3 regions of the Frigoribacterium sp. AC512 genome follow, and region 3 is predicted to be linked to each of the others. Evidence: predicted binding sites of a transcription regulator. Region 3 holds the regulator's gene; each other region holds the start of a gene.

Region 1 (3,929 bases), 940 kb from region 3:
TGCGAGGATGGCCGGGTGACCGACGAGACCCCCCTCCGCCGCCCGCGACGCCGACCCGACGTCACCCAGCTCGACCTCGTCGGCGGCCCCGAGGCGATCGCCGTGACCTTGCACGAGCCCGACCCGCGCTGGCCCGACGTCTTCCGCGAGCACGAGCGACGCATCGTCGACGCCCTCGCGACGACCGGCACGCAGGCCGACGTCGAGCACATCGGCTCGACCTCCGTGCCCGGGCTGGCCGCCAAGCCGATCGTCGACGTCGTCGTCGCGGTCGACGACGTCACCGCCGAGGAGGACTGGCTCGACCCCCTGCTCGACGCCGGCTACCTGCTGCGCGTCCGCGAGCCGGGGCACCGACTGGTGCGCACCCCCGAGCGCGACGTGCACGTGCACGTCTACGACCGCGGCGCTCCTGCGGTGGCCGACTACCTCCTCCTGCGCGACCACCTGCGCCACGACGACGACGACCGTGCCCTCTACGAGCGGACGAAGCGCGCCCTGCTCGAGCGCCGCTGGGACGACATGAACGACTACGCCGACGCCAAGACCGACGTGATCACCGCGATCAAGGGCCGGGCGAGGGAGGCGCGCGAGGGCTGACGGGACCCGCCCCCGCAGCTACGCTGCCGCCATGGACCGCAACGGCCGCATCTACGAGACCGCGTTCGCCGACGTGTACCCGCTCTACGTCGCGAAGGCCGAGCGGAAGGGCCACACGCGCGCCGAGGTCGACACGGTGGTCACGTGGCTGACCGGCTACGACGACGCCCGGCTCGCGGAGCACCTGGCTTCACGGACCACGTTCCGCGAGTTCTTCGCCGCCGCCGAGCTGAACCCGCGGGCGTCGCTCGTGACCGGCGTGATCTGCGGCGTGCGCATCGAGGAGCTCGACGACGAGCTGATGCAGCAGATCCGCTGGCTCGACAAGCTCGTCGACGAGGTCGCGCGGGGGCGCGCCATGTCGAAGGTGCTGCGCGAGGGCTGAGATCGCTCGCCGGGCTGCCAGCCAGCACGAGCCGGTTGACTGGGCTGCATGAAGACGCTCATCGTCACCGCCCACCCTGACCCTGAGTCGCTCACCGCCGGCATCGCCGAGCAGCTCCGGACGGCGCTCGAGCCCGCCGAGGTCGAGGTCGCCGATCTCGCCGCCGAGGACTTCGACCCGCGGTTCGGCGCCGCCGACCGGCACAGCTACCGGGTCGGCGGGGAGTTCTCACCTGACGTCCTGCGGGAGCACCGCCGACTCGACGCCGCCGACCACCTCGTGCTCGTCTTCCCGGTCTGGTGGTGGTCGATGCCGGCCCTGCTCAAGGGCTGGGTCGACCGGGTGTTCGTGAACGGCTGGGCGTTCGACGTGAGCGCGCCGGACGCGGAGGGCGGGATGCGACGCAACCTGGGCGGGCTCACGATCCACCTCCTCCTCGTGGCCGGCGACAGTGCCTCCACCTACGAGAGGCACGGCTACGAGCAGGTTCTCGAGACGCAGATCGGGCACGGGATCGTCGACTACGTCGGCGCCCGACGCGGCGCCACGGCGTGGGTCCACGACTCCGAGCGCGACGACGACGCAGGTCGGCGGAAGGCGGTCGAGGAGGCGGTGGCCCAGGTGGCTGCGGCGGTCCGGGGCGCCTGAGGCACCCCCGGTCGTTCCTCTGAGCGAACTCCGAGCCTGATCTGAGCGATCTCCGAGCTACGAGCCGTGACGCCGTCCTAGCATCGAGTCACCGAGTTGAGCCGCACCGGCTCAACTCTCGACAGACACCGACTCCGTCACGGAAGGGGACTCTTCATCATGGCAATGACCTTCGATCCTTTCACCGAGCTCGACCGCCTCGCCGGCAGCCTGCTCGCGACGCGGCAGGGCCCGCGGCAGATGCCCGTCGACCTGTACCGCGACGGCGACCGCTACGTGCTGTCCGCCGACATGCCGGGCGTCGACCCGGGCAGCGTCGACGTCGACGTCGACGGCCAGGTGCTCACCGTCAAGGCGCAGCGCACGGCCGACGCCCGCACCGGCGCGCAGTGGCTCGCGAAGGAACGCCCGCACGGCTCGTACCTCCGCCAGTTCAGCCTCGGCGAGGGCGTCGACGCGAGCGGCATATCGGCCCACTACGACGCCGGCGTCCTCTCGATCGTCATCCCGGTGACGCAGAAGGCCGCCCCGCGCCGCATCGAGGTGACGACCAGCCCCGCGACGGCCGTCGAGACGGGCTCGGGCACCGCCCCGGCAGGAGCCGGCTCGGCACCGGCTGACGGGCCACGGGCCGACTCCGCGACGGCGCCGGCCGACGCGTAGGAGGCGCGGGTGAGCACGTTCGCGCTGCAGGCACTCGCCGAGCCCGAGGGCGAGCACCGGGCGTACTGGGACCCGTCGGCGGACGCCGACGACTGACGCGTCCGGGAGTCCCGCCCTCGAGCACCCCTTAGTGGACCGTGCACCCCGTCGTTCGGAGGTGCACCGTCCACTACGGGGTGCCTCGCTGTCGGGCGACGACGCGCAGCGCCGTCGCCGCGCAGGCCGCCGCCGGTCAGCGGCGCGAGACCCGCTCGTCGCCGCCGACGATCGTCCGCACGGTGTCGGTCGAGATGCGGTCGTCGCGTGCCGGTCCCGTCGTCTCGGCCGCCGCCTCCTCGGCACCGGCTCCCGTGGCGGCCGCGTGGGCCGCGTCGCCGTGGCCGTCGGCGCTCATCGTCGACTCGTCGAAGGGCGAGTCGCCGGCGAGCACGCGCTCGACCTGGTCCGTGTCCACCTCGCGGGTCCAGGTGCCGACGAGCAGCGTCGCGACCGCGTTGCCGGTGAAGTTCGTCAATGCGCGGGCCTCGGACATGAAGCGGTCGATGCCGACGATCACCCCCACCCCGTCGACGAGGTCGGGCCGGTGCGCCTGCAGGCCGCCGGCGAGGGTCGCGATGCCGGCTCCCGTGACGCCCGCGGCGCCCTTCGAGGCGATCATCATGAAGAGCAGCAGCGAGAGCTGCTCCCCCACGCTCAGCGGCGTGCCCATCGCGTTGGCGATGAACAGCGACGCCATCGTCAGGTAGATCGCCGTGCCGTCGAGGTTGAACGAGTATCCGGTGGGCACCGTGATGCCGACGACGGGCTTCGAGACGCCGAGGTGCTCCATCTTCGCGATGAGGCGGGGCAGGGCCACCTCGCTCGACGACGTCGACACGATCAGCAGGTACTCGCGGCCGAGGTAGCGCATCACCCGGAAGATGTTGATGCCCGTGACGAGCTTCAGCACCGTGCCGAGCACGCCCGCGACGAACACGATGCAGGTGACGTAGAACGCGACCATCAGGGTCGCGAGGGCGACGATCGCCGCGACGCCGGTCTCGCCGACGACGGCCGCGATGGCGCCGAACGCGCCGATCGGGGCGACCCACATGATCATCGCGAGGATGCGGAACACCAGCACCTGCAGGTTGCGGACCCCCTCGAGGATCGTCGCGCCGCGCGCGCCCATCCGCTGCAGCGCGAAGCCGACGAGCAGGGCGACGAAGAGCGTCTGCAGGATCGAGCCGCTGGTCAGCGACGAGACGAGCGTCTCGGGGATGATGCCGAGCAGGAAGCCGGCCGTGCCGCCCGCCTCCTCGCTCGCCGGCGCCTCGTAGCCGGTGCTGCCGACCATCAGCCCCTCGCCGGGGTGGATCAGGTTGCCGACGACGAGGCCGATCGCCAGGGCGAAGGTCGACATCGCGATGAAGTAGCCGAGGGCGAGCCCGCCGACCTTGCCGACCGTCGCCGCCTTCGCGATCGAGCCGACGCCGAGCACGATCGTGCAGAAGATCACCGGCGCGATCATCATCGAGATCAGCGAGACGAACGCGGTGCCGATCGGCTTCAGCTGCACCGCGACGTCGGGCGCCGTCAGGCCGACGAGGATGCCGGCCCCGACCGCGACGATCACGGCGATGTAGAGCCAGTG
Region 2 (3,929 bases), 130 kb from region 3:
TCGATCCGGTTGAGGAACTCCGGTCGCATCGCCTCCCGCAGCTTGCCCATGACACGGTCGCGCAGCGCCTTCTCCGACCCGAAGCCGTTCCCGGCCGCGGGGTCCGACCCGACGGGCCCGGTGGGCGTGAAGCCGAGCGCGCCGCCGCGCGACGCCAGGAACTCCGAGCCGAGGTTCGAGGTCATCACGACGACCGTGTTGCGGAAGTCGACCGTGCGGCCCTGGCCGTCGGTGAGGCGCCCGTCGTCGAGCACCTGCAGCAGCAGGGTGAACACGTCGGGGTGCGCCTTCTCGATCTCGTCGAACAAGATGACCGACCACGGGTTCCGGCGGACGCGCTCGGTCAGCTGGCCGGCCTCGTCGTAGCCGACGTACCCGGGAGGGCTCCCGACCAGGCGGCTCACGGTGTGGCGCTCGCCGAACTCGCTCATGTCGAAGCGGATCATCGCCTGCTCGTCGCCGAAGACCGACTCGGCGAGGGCCTTAGCGAGCTCGGTCTTGCCCACGCCGGTCGGCCCGAGGAACAGGAACGACCCGGTCGGCCGGTGTGGGTCGCCGAGGCCCGTGCGGCTGCGGCGGACGGCCCGGGCGACCGAGGTCACCGCGTCGTCCTGGCCGACGACCCGCGCGTGCAGCTCCTGCTCGAGCAGGGCGAGCCGCGCCCGGTCGCCCTCCGTGAGGCGCGACGCAGGGATGCCGGTGGCGCGAGAGACCATCTCGGCGACGTCCGCCTCGGTGATCTCCGTGCCGGGCGCCTCCTGCGTGGCCTCGAGGGCCTGCTCGTCGCCGACGGCGTCGAGCCGGGCCTGCACGGCCTCGAGCTCGTCGCGCAGCTGCGAGGCTTCCTCGTAGCGCTCCGCGGCGACCGCGGCGCGCTTGGACGACTCGAGCTCGGCGAGCTGCGCCTGGAGCGCTGCGACGTCGACGCCCTCACGGGCGCCGAGACGGAGCCGACGACGGGCGCCCGCCTGGTCGATCAGGTCGATCGCCTTGTCGGGCAGGAACCGGTCGCTCACGTAGCGGGCCGACAGCTCGACGGCCGCGCGCAGCGACTCGGGGCTGTAGGTCACGCCGTGGTGGGCCTCGTACCGCGGGGCCAGGCCGGCCAGGATCGCGACCGCGTCGTCGACGCCCGGCTCGGGCACCTGGACGGGCTGGAAGCGGCGCTCGAGGGCGGCGTCCTTCTCGATGGTGCGGTACTCGCGCAGCGTCGTCGCCCCGACGAGGTGCAGGTCGCCCCTCGCGAGACGTGGTTTCAGGATGTTCCCGGCGTCCATGGCGCCCTCGCCGCCGCCGCCGGCCCCGACGACCGTGTGGATCTCGTCGAGGAACACGATCAGCTCGTCCCGGTGCGCGGCGATCTCGTCGACGACCGTGGTCAGGCGCTCCTCGAAGTCGCCGCGGTAGCGGGTGCCGCTGAGCATGCCGGGCAGGTCGAGGGCGACGACGCGCTTGCCCTGCAGCAGCTCGGGGACGTCGCCGTCGACGATGCGCTGGGCGAGTCCCTCGACGATCGCGGTCTTGCCGACGCCGGGCTCGCCGATCAGCACGGGGTTGTTCTTCGTGCGGCGCAGCAGGATCTCGACGGCCTGCTCGATCTCGTCGGCGCGGCCGATGACGGGGTCGATCTCGCCTCGGCGGGCGCGGGCCGTGAGGTCGCTGCCGTACTGGTCGAGGGTCGGCGTCGAGGAGGCGCCGGTCGCGCCGGCCTCGCCGGTCGCCGGCGCGCCCGCCCGGGTTCCGCCGCCCGCGTGGCTCGCGCCGCTCGTGCCCGCGGCGTCGCCGGTCGGCGACCCGTCCCGGACGAACGCCTGGAGCGCCTGCGGGGTGACGCCCGCGGCGGCGAGCAGCTGGCCGGCGGTCGACTGCTGGTCGACGACGAGCGAGAAGAAGAGGTGCTCGGGATCGACGTAGGTCGAGCCGAACGCGCGGGCGGCCTGCGCCGCCTGCAGCAGCACGCGCTGGGCCGCCGGCGTGAGCGACGCGGTGCTGGGGGTGTCCGACGAGGGGCCGGGGAGGCGGCTGTCGACGGCGCGCAGCAGCGCGTCGCGGTCGGCGCCGGAGTGGCGGACGACGTCCGCGGCGGGAGACTCGTCCAGGAGCACCCGGAGCACGTGCAGCGAATCGACCTCGGCGTGCCCGTGGCTGGTGGCGAACTCGCCGGCGCGGGTGACCACGCCGTGGGCGCTGCTGCTGAGCAGCCGCGAGATGTCGACCGGTCGGCCGGGCTGTGACGACCGGGCGCCGTTCATGAGGCGGGCGAGGAACTCGTCGAACGAGTCGCTGCTGCCGGAGCCGAACTGTGCAGGCACGGGACCTCCTGGGTGAACTTGAGTGCGTAAGACTCAAGTCAACGCAGGAGGCCCCGTCGCATTCCCGTCTCGGCTCCGAAGTTGAGCGGAACCGACTCAACCTGCGGGTCCGACCTCTACGAGGATCCTTCCGGCCCGTGCGTGTGGGCGCTCAGCTGCGGCTCGTCCTCCTCGTCCGCGCCCGGGTCGTGGGCGGCGTCGAAGTCGTAGCCGTCGAAGTCCAGGTCGGGGATGTCGGCCATCTCCTCCGGCCAGGAGGGGCGGCCGGGCTGGAGCCGCAGGGTCGCCTCCTCGAGCTCGCGGATGACCTCGTCGTCCTCCCGCTCCTCCGTGCCGTTCTCGACGGGGGTCGAGAAGATCTGGCTGGCCGGGCCGATCAGCAGGTGCGCGTAGGCGCGGCTGCCGCCCTCGGTCACGACCGGGACCGACACGATGTCGGAGGTGCCGGACCGGGCCAGCGCTCGTGCATACCGCAGCACGGCCTTGCAGGTGGTGTCGCCGAGCAGCATGTAGCCGCCCGCGTAGTGCAGTCGTCTCATGGCTCCACGCAATCACCGGCCGGAGGCCTCGTCCGGCCCTTGACGCGCCTCCTGCAGGTGCCCTACGGGCCGGGGCGGCGCCTCCTCGGGTCAGCCCGCGTTCGGCAGCCGCACCTCGACGGCGCCGTCGACGACGCGCGTCTCGAAGACGGGCTGCGGGGACGTGGCCGGACCGTGCACGACCTGGCCGGTGCGCATCGAGAAGACGCTGTCGTGCCACGGGCACGACACGCAGGCCTCGCCGGGGCGGCCCGCGTCGAGCACGACCTCGCCCTGCGAGAGCGGTCCCGAGAGGTGGCTGCAGACGCTCGAGAGCACCTCGACCTCGTCGCCGCGCCGCAGGGCGACGAGCGGCTGGCCGTCCAGCTCGAGCCCGGTGAGCTCGCCCTCGGGCAGGGCGTCGAGCCGGGTGACGGCGTGCCAGCCGGGGCTGACGAGGTGCGGCACGTCCTCCGCGTGGTTCGCTCCGACGGCCTGGCGGTAGGCGAGGTGCCCGCCGATGAAGCCGCCGAGGCCGACGGCGCCGAGCCCTGCGAGGCCGAGGAGCTTGGCGCTCGCCTGCTTCCCCCGCACCCGCTGGAGGTACGAGGCGCCGTAGAGGCCCGTCGCCACGAGGTTCGCGACCGAGTGCACGAGGCCGGTGCGCTTCTGCTGCTCGTGCGACGCGGCCCAGTCGACGAAGCCCGCGAGGGCGGCGGGGGCGACGGCCAGGACGCCGACGCCGACCAGCGCTCGCGACGCCTTCTCCTGGCCGGGCACGAAGTCGAGCACCGCCGAGCTGATCCACGCGCCGGTCGGCACCAGCACCAGCACAGGGTGCAGCGGGTGCCCTGCGGGCACGCCGTGCAGCAGGTCCTTGAGGGCGCGGGGCTGGACCACGGCGTCGACCACCCCGGCCACCTTGTCGATCAGCGGGTCGAGCTGTGAGGCGTTCTCGACGGCGCTCAGCGCCTCGACGATCTTCAGTTCTCGCATGGCTGCTCCTCTGGTCGGGGCTCCGGTGCCCTGGGTGTCGGTGGTGGCGGCGGTGGGTGGTCGCGGCGGCCGGCCGGCCGGCGATGGTCTCCGTCTACTCCGC
Region 3 (3,929 bases):
CCACGGGAGACCGCTTCGTGATCGACACCGTCGGCTTCGCCGAGGACGTCTTCACGCTGAGCGAGATGACCATCGAGGCGCACGAGCACCCCACCGGCACCGTGCTCGGCTTCAACGGCACCACCGAGTGGGCGCTGGACTCGGTGGCGGCCGACGACTCGCTGTGGCTGCCTCGGGAAGACCAGCTGCGCCTCCTGCTGTCGCGTGCGTTCCGGTCGTTGACGCGTGTCGGCACCGGGGACAGCGAGGTGAGGGTCGTCATCGACGGCGACGAGCGGGTGTTCACCGCCGCAGACGCCGAGGACGCCTACGCCCAGGCCCTGCTCGCGTACATCGCGGCGTCGGTGGCCCTGGACGACCCGGACGTCGCGAGCGACCTCGACGGGGCGGGCGGGCCGGACGTCGCCGACGTCAGCGACGCGTCGACGCCGTGACCGTGAACTTCGGCGTGCGCAGCACCTGCCGGGTGGGCCCGACCGACGCCTCGAGCGCAGGTCGGTACGCGAGGTGCGAGTTGTAGACGGTCCAGAGCTCGCCCCCGGGACGCAGCAGCCGCGCGGCCGCGTCGAACAGCCGCGGTGCGAGCCCGGTGTTCACGGCCGCCCCGACGTGGAACGGCGGGTTGAGCAGCACCAGGTCGGCCGACCCCTCGGCCAGGGCGTCGCCCGCGTCGGCGCGGACCACGCGCACGCGGTCGCCGACGCCGTTGGCCCTCGCCGTCGCGCCCGCCGACGCCACCGCCGCGGCCGACTGGTCGGTGGCGACGACCTGCACGCCCGGCCGGGCGAGGGCGACGGAGGCGGCGAGCACCCCGGTGCCGCAGCCCAGGTCGACCACGTCGCGGGCCTCGGGCAGCGCGTCGGCGAGCACCCCGAGCAGCGCCCGGGTGCCGATGTCGACCGAGGTGCCCGCGAAGGCACGGCCGTGCGCGGCGACGGTGAGGCCGAGGTCGAGGTGCCGCTGCTCGCGGGGCCAGCCCGCGCCTCCTGCGCCCGCCTCGCCTGATGCGCCTCCCGGGCCTGGCAACGGCCGCGACGCGACCAGCACCCGCGACTTCTGCCGGGCGAGCGACGCGTGCACGTCGCCGAAGTGGCGGCGCAGCACGTCGTTCATGGCGAGGGTCATGTGCTTGACGCGCCCGCCGGCGAAGAGGACGACCCCCGGAGGCGCGGAGCGGGCCGCGAGCCCGGCCACCTCGTCGAGCGCGTCGAGCTCGCGAGGCAGCTGGAGCAGCACCACGCGAGCGCCCTCGACGAGCGACGCGTCGAGCGGGTGCTGCTGCCACGTCGGCGCGACCCCGAGCCGGGAGGCGTTCGCGGCCAGCGCACGTTCGCCCTGCAACGCGTCCTGGTGCACGCGCAGCCCGGTCGCCCCGCGGGCCGCCGCCCCGAGGGTGAGGGCGCCGTGGCGGTCGCCGATGACGGCGACCTCCGTCGGGGACGCGACCAACGCCTCCTGCGCCTCGTCCAGCAGGAGGCGGTCGGTCGCGTCCCACGCGACGAGGTCGTGGGCCTCGACGTCGGGCCAGCGGCGGAGCGCGGCGAAGTCGAGGTCAGGCACGACGACAGCCTAGGGCGGACGACGCCGACGCCCGGGCGTCGGCGAACGACGGGGACGGCGTCGCCCCGGACGAGACGGTCGGGACCTGCGAGGGAGTCGAGACCCGGCTGGTCAGTGCTGCTGGGGACGCCAGACGACGACCGACGTCTGGCGCTGCGGGCGCGACCCGTGCCGCAGGGGCACGACTCCGCTCTCGCCGGCGGCGAAGACCCGGGCACCTGGCCGGTTGACCAGCTCGTCGGCCAGCGCCCGCTCGAGTTCGCGCACCCGCGACTGCAGCGACGTGACCTGGTTCTCGAGCTCGAGGATGCGCTTGATGCCCTCGAGCGAGACGCCCTCGCCGCCCAGCCGGCCGATCTCGCGGAGCTGGACGACGTCGCGCATCGAGTAGCGGCGCGACTTGCCCGCCGTCCGCTGCGGCACGACGAGGCCGAGACGGTCGTACTGCCTGAGCGTCTGGGCGTGCATGCCCGCGAGCTCGGCGGCGGTCGCGATGGCGAAGAGCGGCGAGTTCTCGTCCATGGTCGTCACGCCTGCGCGCGGGCCCTGACGATGAGGTCGTCGCGGGGGTTCTCGGCCGGGAGGGCCGCGGCCAGGGCCTCGACCGCCTCCTTCGCCTTGTCGCTGAGGTGCGACGGCACGGCCACCTGGACGGTGGCGAGCAGGTCGCCGGTGCCCGACTTGGTGACGACGCCGCGGCCCTTGACGCGCAGCACCCGACCGGAGGGGGTGCCGGGTGCGACGCGCAGCCGCACGGGGTCGCCGCCGAGCGTCGGGACCTCGATGGTCGCGCCCAGCGCGGCCTCGGCGAACGTGACCGGCACGTCGAGGCGCAGGTTCTGGCCGTCGAGCTCGAACACCGGGTGCTTGCGCACGGCGATGGTGAGGACCATGTCGCCGCCCTCGCCGCCGTCGGGGCTGGGCTCGCCCTTGCCGCGCAGCCGGATCTTCTGGCCGTCGTGCACGCCCGCGGGGATGCGGACCTTCATCGGCCGGCCGTTGGCGCCCTGCAGCGAGATCGTCTCGCCGACGACGGCCGTCTGGAAGTCGAGCGTCGTCGTGGCCGTCATGTCGCGGCCCTTCTGCGGACCGCCGAAGCCGCGGTAGCCGCCGCTCGTCTGGCCGAAGCCGCCGCCTCCGCCGCCGAACATGCCGCCGAAGATGTCGTCGAAGCCGCCGCCGCCCTGCTGGCGGTACTGCGGGCGACCGCCGCCGGGCTGCCCGCCGCCGAACATGCCGCCGAAGACGTCCTCGAAGCCGCCCCCGCCGCCGCCGGGGCCGCCGCTGCCCGCGGTGAAGCGCGCGCCGGAGCCCATGGCCCGGATCTGGTCGTACTCACGGCGCTGCTCGGGGTCGGAGAGCACCGAGTTGGCCTCGCTCACCTCTTTGAACTTCGCCTCCGCGGCTGCGTCGCCGGGGTTGGAGTCGGGGTGGTACTTGCGGGCGAGCTTGCGGTAGACCTTCTTGAGCTCTGCCGCCGTGACGTCCTTGGAGACACCGAGAACGGCGTAGAAGTCCTTGTCGAACCAGTCCTGGCTGGCCATCCGGCACCTCCTCTCTTGTCTCTGTGCCGTCGCTCACGAGCGACAGGCCGGGGAATGTGGGAGGCGGCGGGCCCCTTCTCGAGGAGCCCACCGCCCGTCGCGACTCGCGTCGCGGATGCCGCTACTGCGGCGTGTGCACCGCGACCTTCGCGGCCCGGATGACCCGGTCGCCGATCTTGTAGCCCGGCTCGATCACGTCGGCCACGGTGTTGACCGTGACGTCGGCGCTCGGCAGCTGGACCAGGGCGTCGTGCATGGTGGGGTCGAAGACCTCGCCCTTCTCGCCGACCTGCACGAGCCCGAACTTGTCGAGCCCGCCGCGGATCTTCTGCGCCACGATCACCATCGGGCCCTCGGCCAGGTCGCCGTGCTTCTCGGCGAGGGCGAGGTCGTCCAGCGCGGGGAGGAGCGAGCGCACGACCTCGGCGACCACGGCCTCGCGGTTCGCCTCGCGGTCGCGCTCGACGCGCCGCCGGAAGTTCACCAGCTCGGCCTGCGCCCGGAGCATGTCCTGGCGCATGTCCGCGACGAGGTCGCGGCTGGCGGCGTCGAGGATGGCCTCGTCGTCGGCGCTGAGCGGCTCTGTGCCCTCGGCCTCGCCCTCGGCCGCCATCTCGGCGGCCGCCTCGGCGGCACCCGCCGGCGCCTCGGCGCCCGCGGGCACCTCGACGTCGGGGGCCTCGGCCTCGATCAGCTCGTCGGGGTCGGTGACCGCGGCGGTGCCGCCGTCCTCGGAGGGGGCGGCCGGCTCGGGACGCACCTCGCCCGTCTCGGGGTCGATGCGGCGCTTGTCGTTCACCACCGGCTCGTCAGGCGTGTTGCCGT

The links. Region 3 encodes HspR, which represses chaperone genes until heat shock. Its sites were predicted from a motif close to AAGTTGAGTCNNNNNGACTCAACTT; they were not measured.
Region 1: the regulator HspR is predicted to act here: its motif matches at 1,727-1,751, upstream of ACZZ97_RS10715 (Hsp20/alpha crystallin family protein).
Region 2: the regulator HspR is predicted to act here: its motif matches at 2,328-2,352, upstream of ACZZ97_RS14620 (ATP-dependent Clp protease ATP-binding subunit).

The regions. Positions count from the first base shown of each region.
Region 1 is NZ_OZ409850.1:2,353,672-2,357,600, forward strand. Features, by position in the region: gene ACZZ97_RS10700 (GrpB family protein) at 16-600, shown strand; gene ACZZ97_RS10705 (DUF2200 domain-containing protein) at 632-985, shown strand; gene ACZZ97_RS10710 (NAD(P)H-dependent oxidoreductase) at 1,034-1,633, shown strand; gene ACZZ97_RS10715 (Hsp20/alpha crystallin family protein) at 1,799-2,296, shown strand; gene ACZZ97_RS10720 (cation:dicarboxylate symporter family transporter) at 2,529-3,929, opposite strand, start outside.
Region 2 is NZ_OZ409850.1:3,166,274-3,170,202, forward strand. Features, by position in the region: gene ACZZ97_RS14620 (ATP-dependent Clp protease ATP-binding subunit) at 1-2,312, opposite strand, end outside; gene ACZZ97_RS14625 (hypothetical protein) at 2,429-2,851, opposite strand; gene ACZZ97_RS14630 (Rieske (2Fe-2S) protein) at 2,942-3,826, opposite strand; gene ACZZ97_RS14635 (APC family permease) at 3,921-3,929, opposite strand, start outside.
Region 3 is NZ_OZ409850.1:3,296,193-3,300,121, reverse strand. Features, by position in the region: gene ACZZ97_RS15260 (pilus assembly protein CpaE) at 1-434, shown strand, start outside; gene ACZZ97_RS15255 (class I SAM-dependent methyltransferase) at 412-1,560, opposite strand; gene ACZZ97_RS15250 (heat shock protein transcriptional repressor HspR) at 1,672-2,082, opposite strand; gene ACZZ97_RS15245 (DnaJ C-terminal domain-containing protein) at 2,088-3,104, opposite strand; gene ACZZ97_RS15240 (nucleotide exchange factor GrpE) at 3,226-3,929, opposite strand, start outside.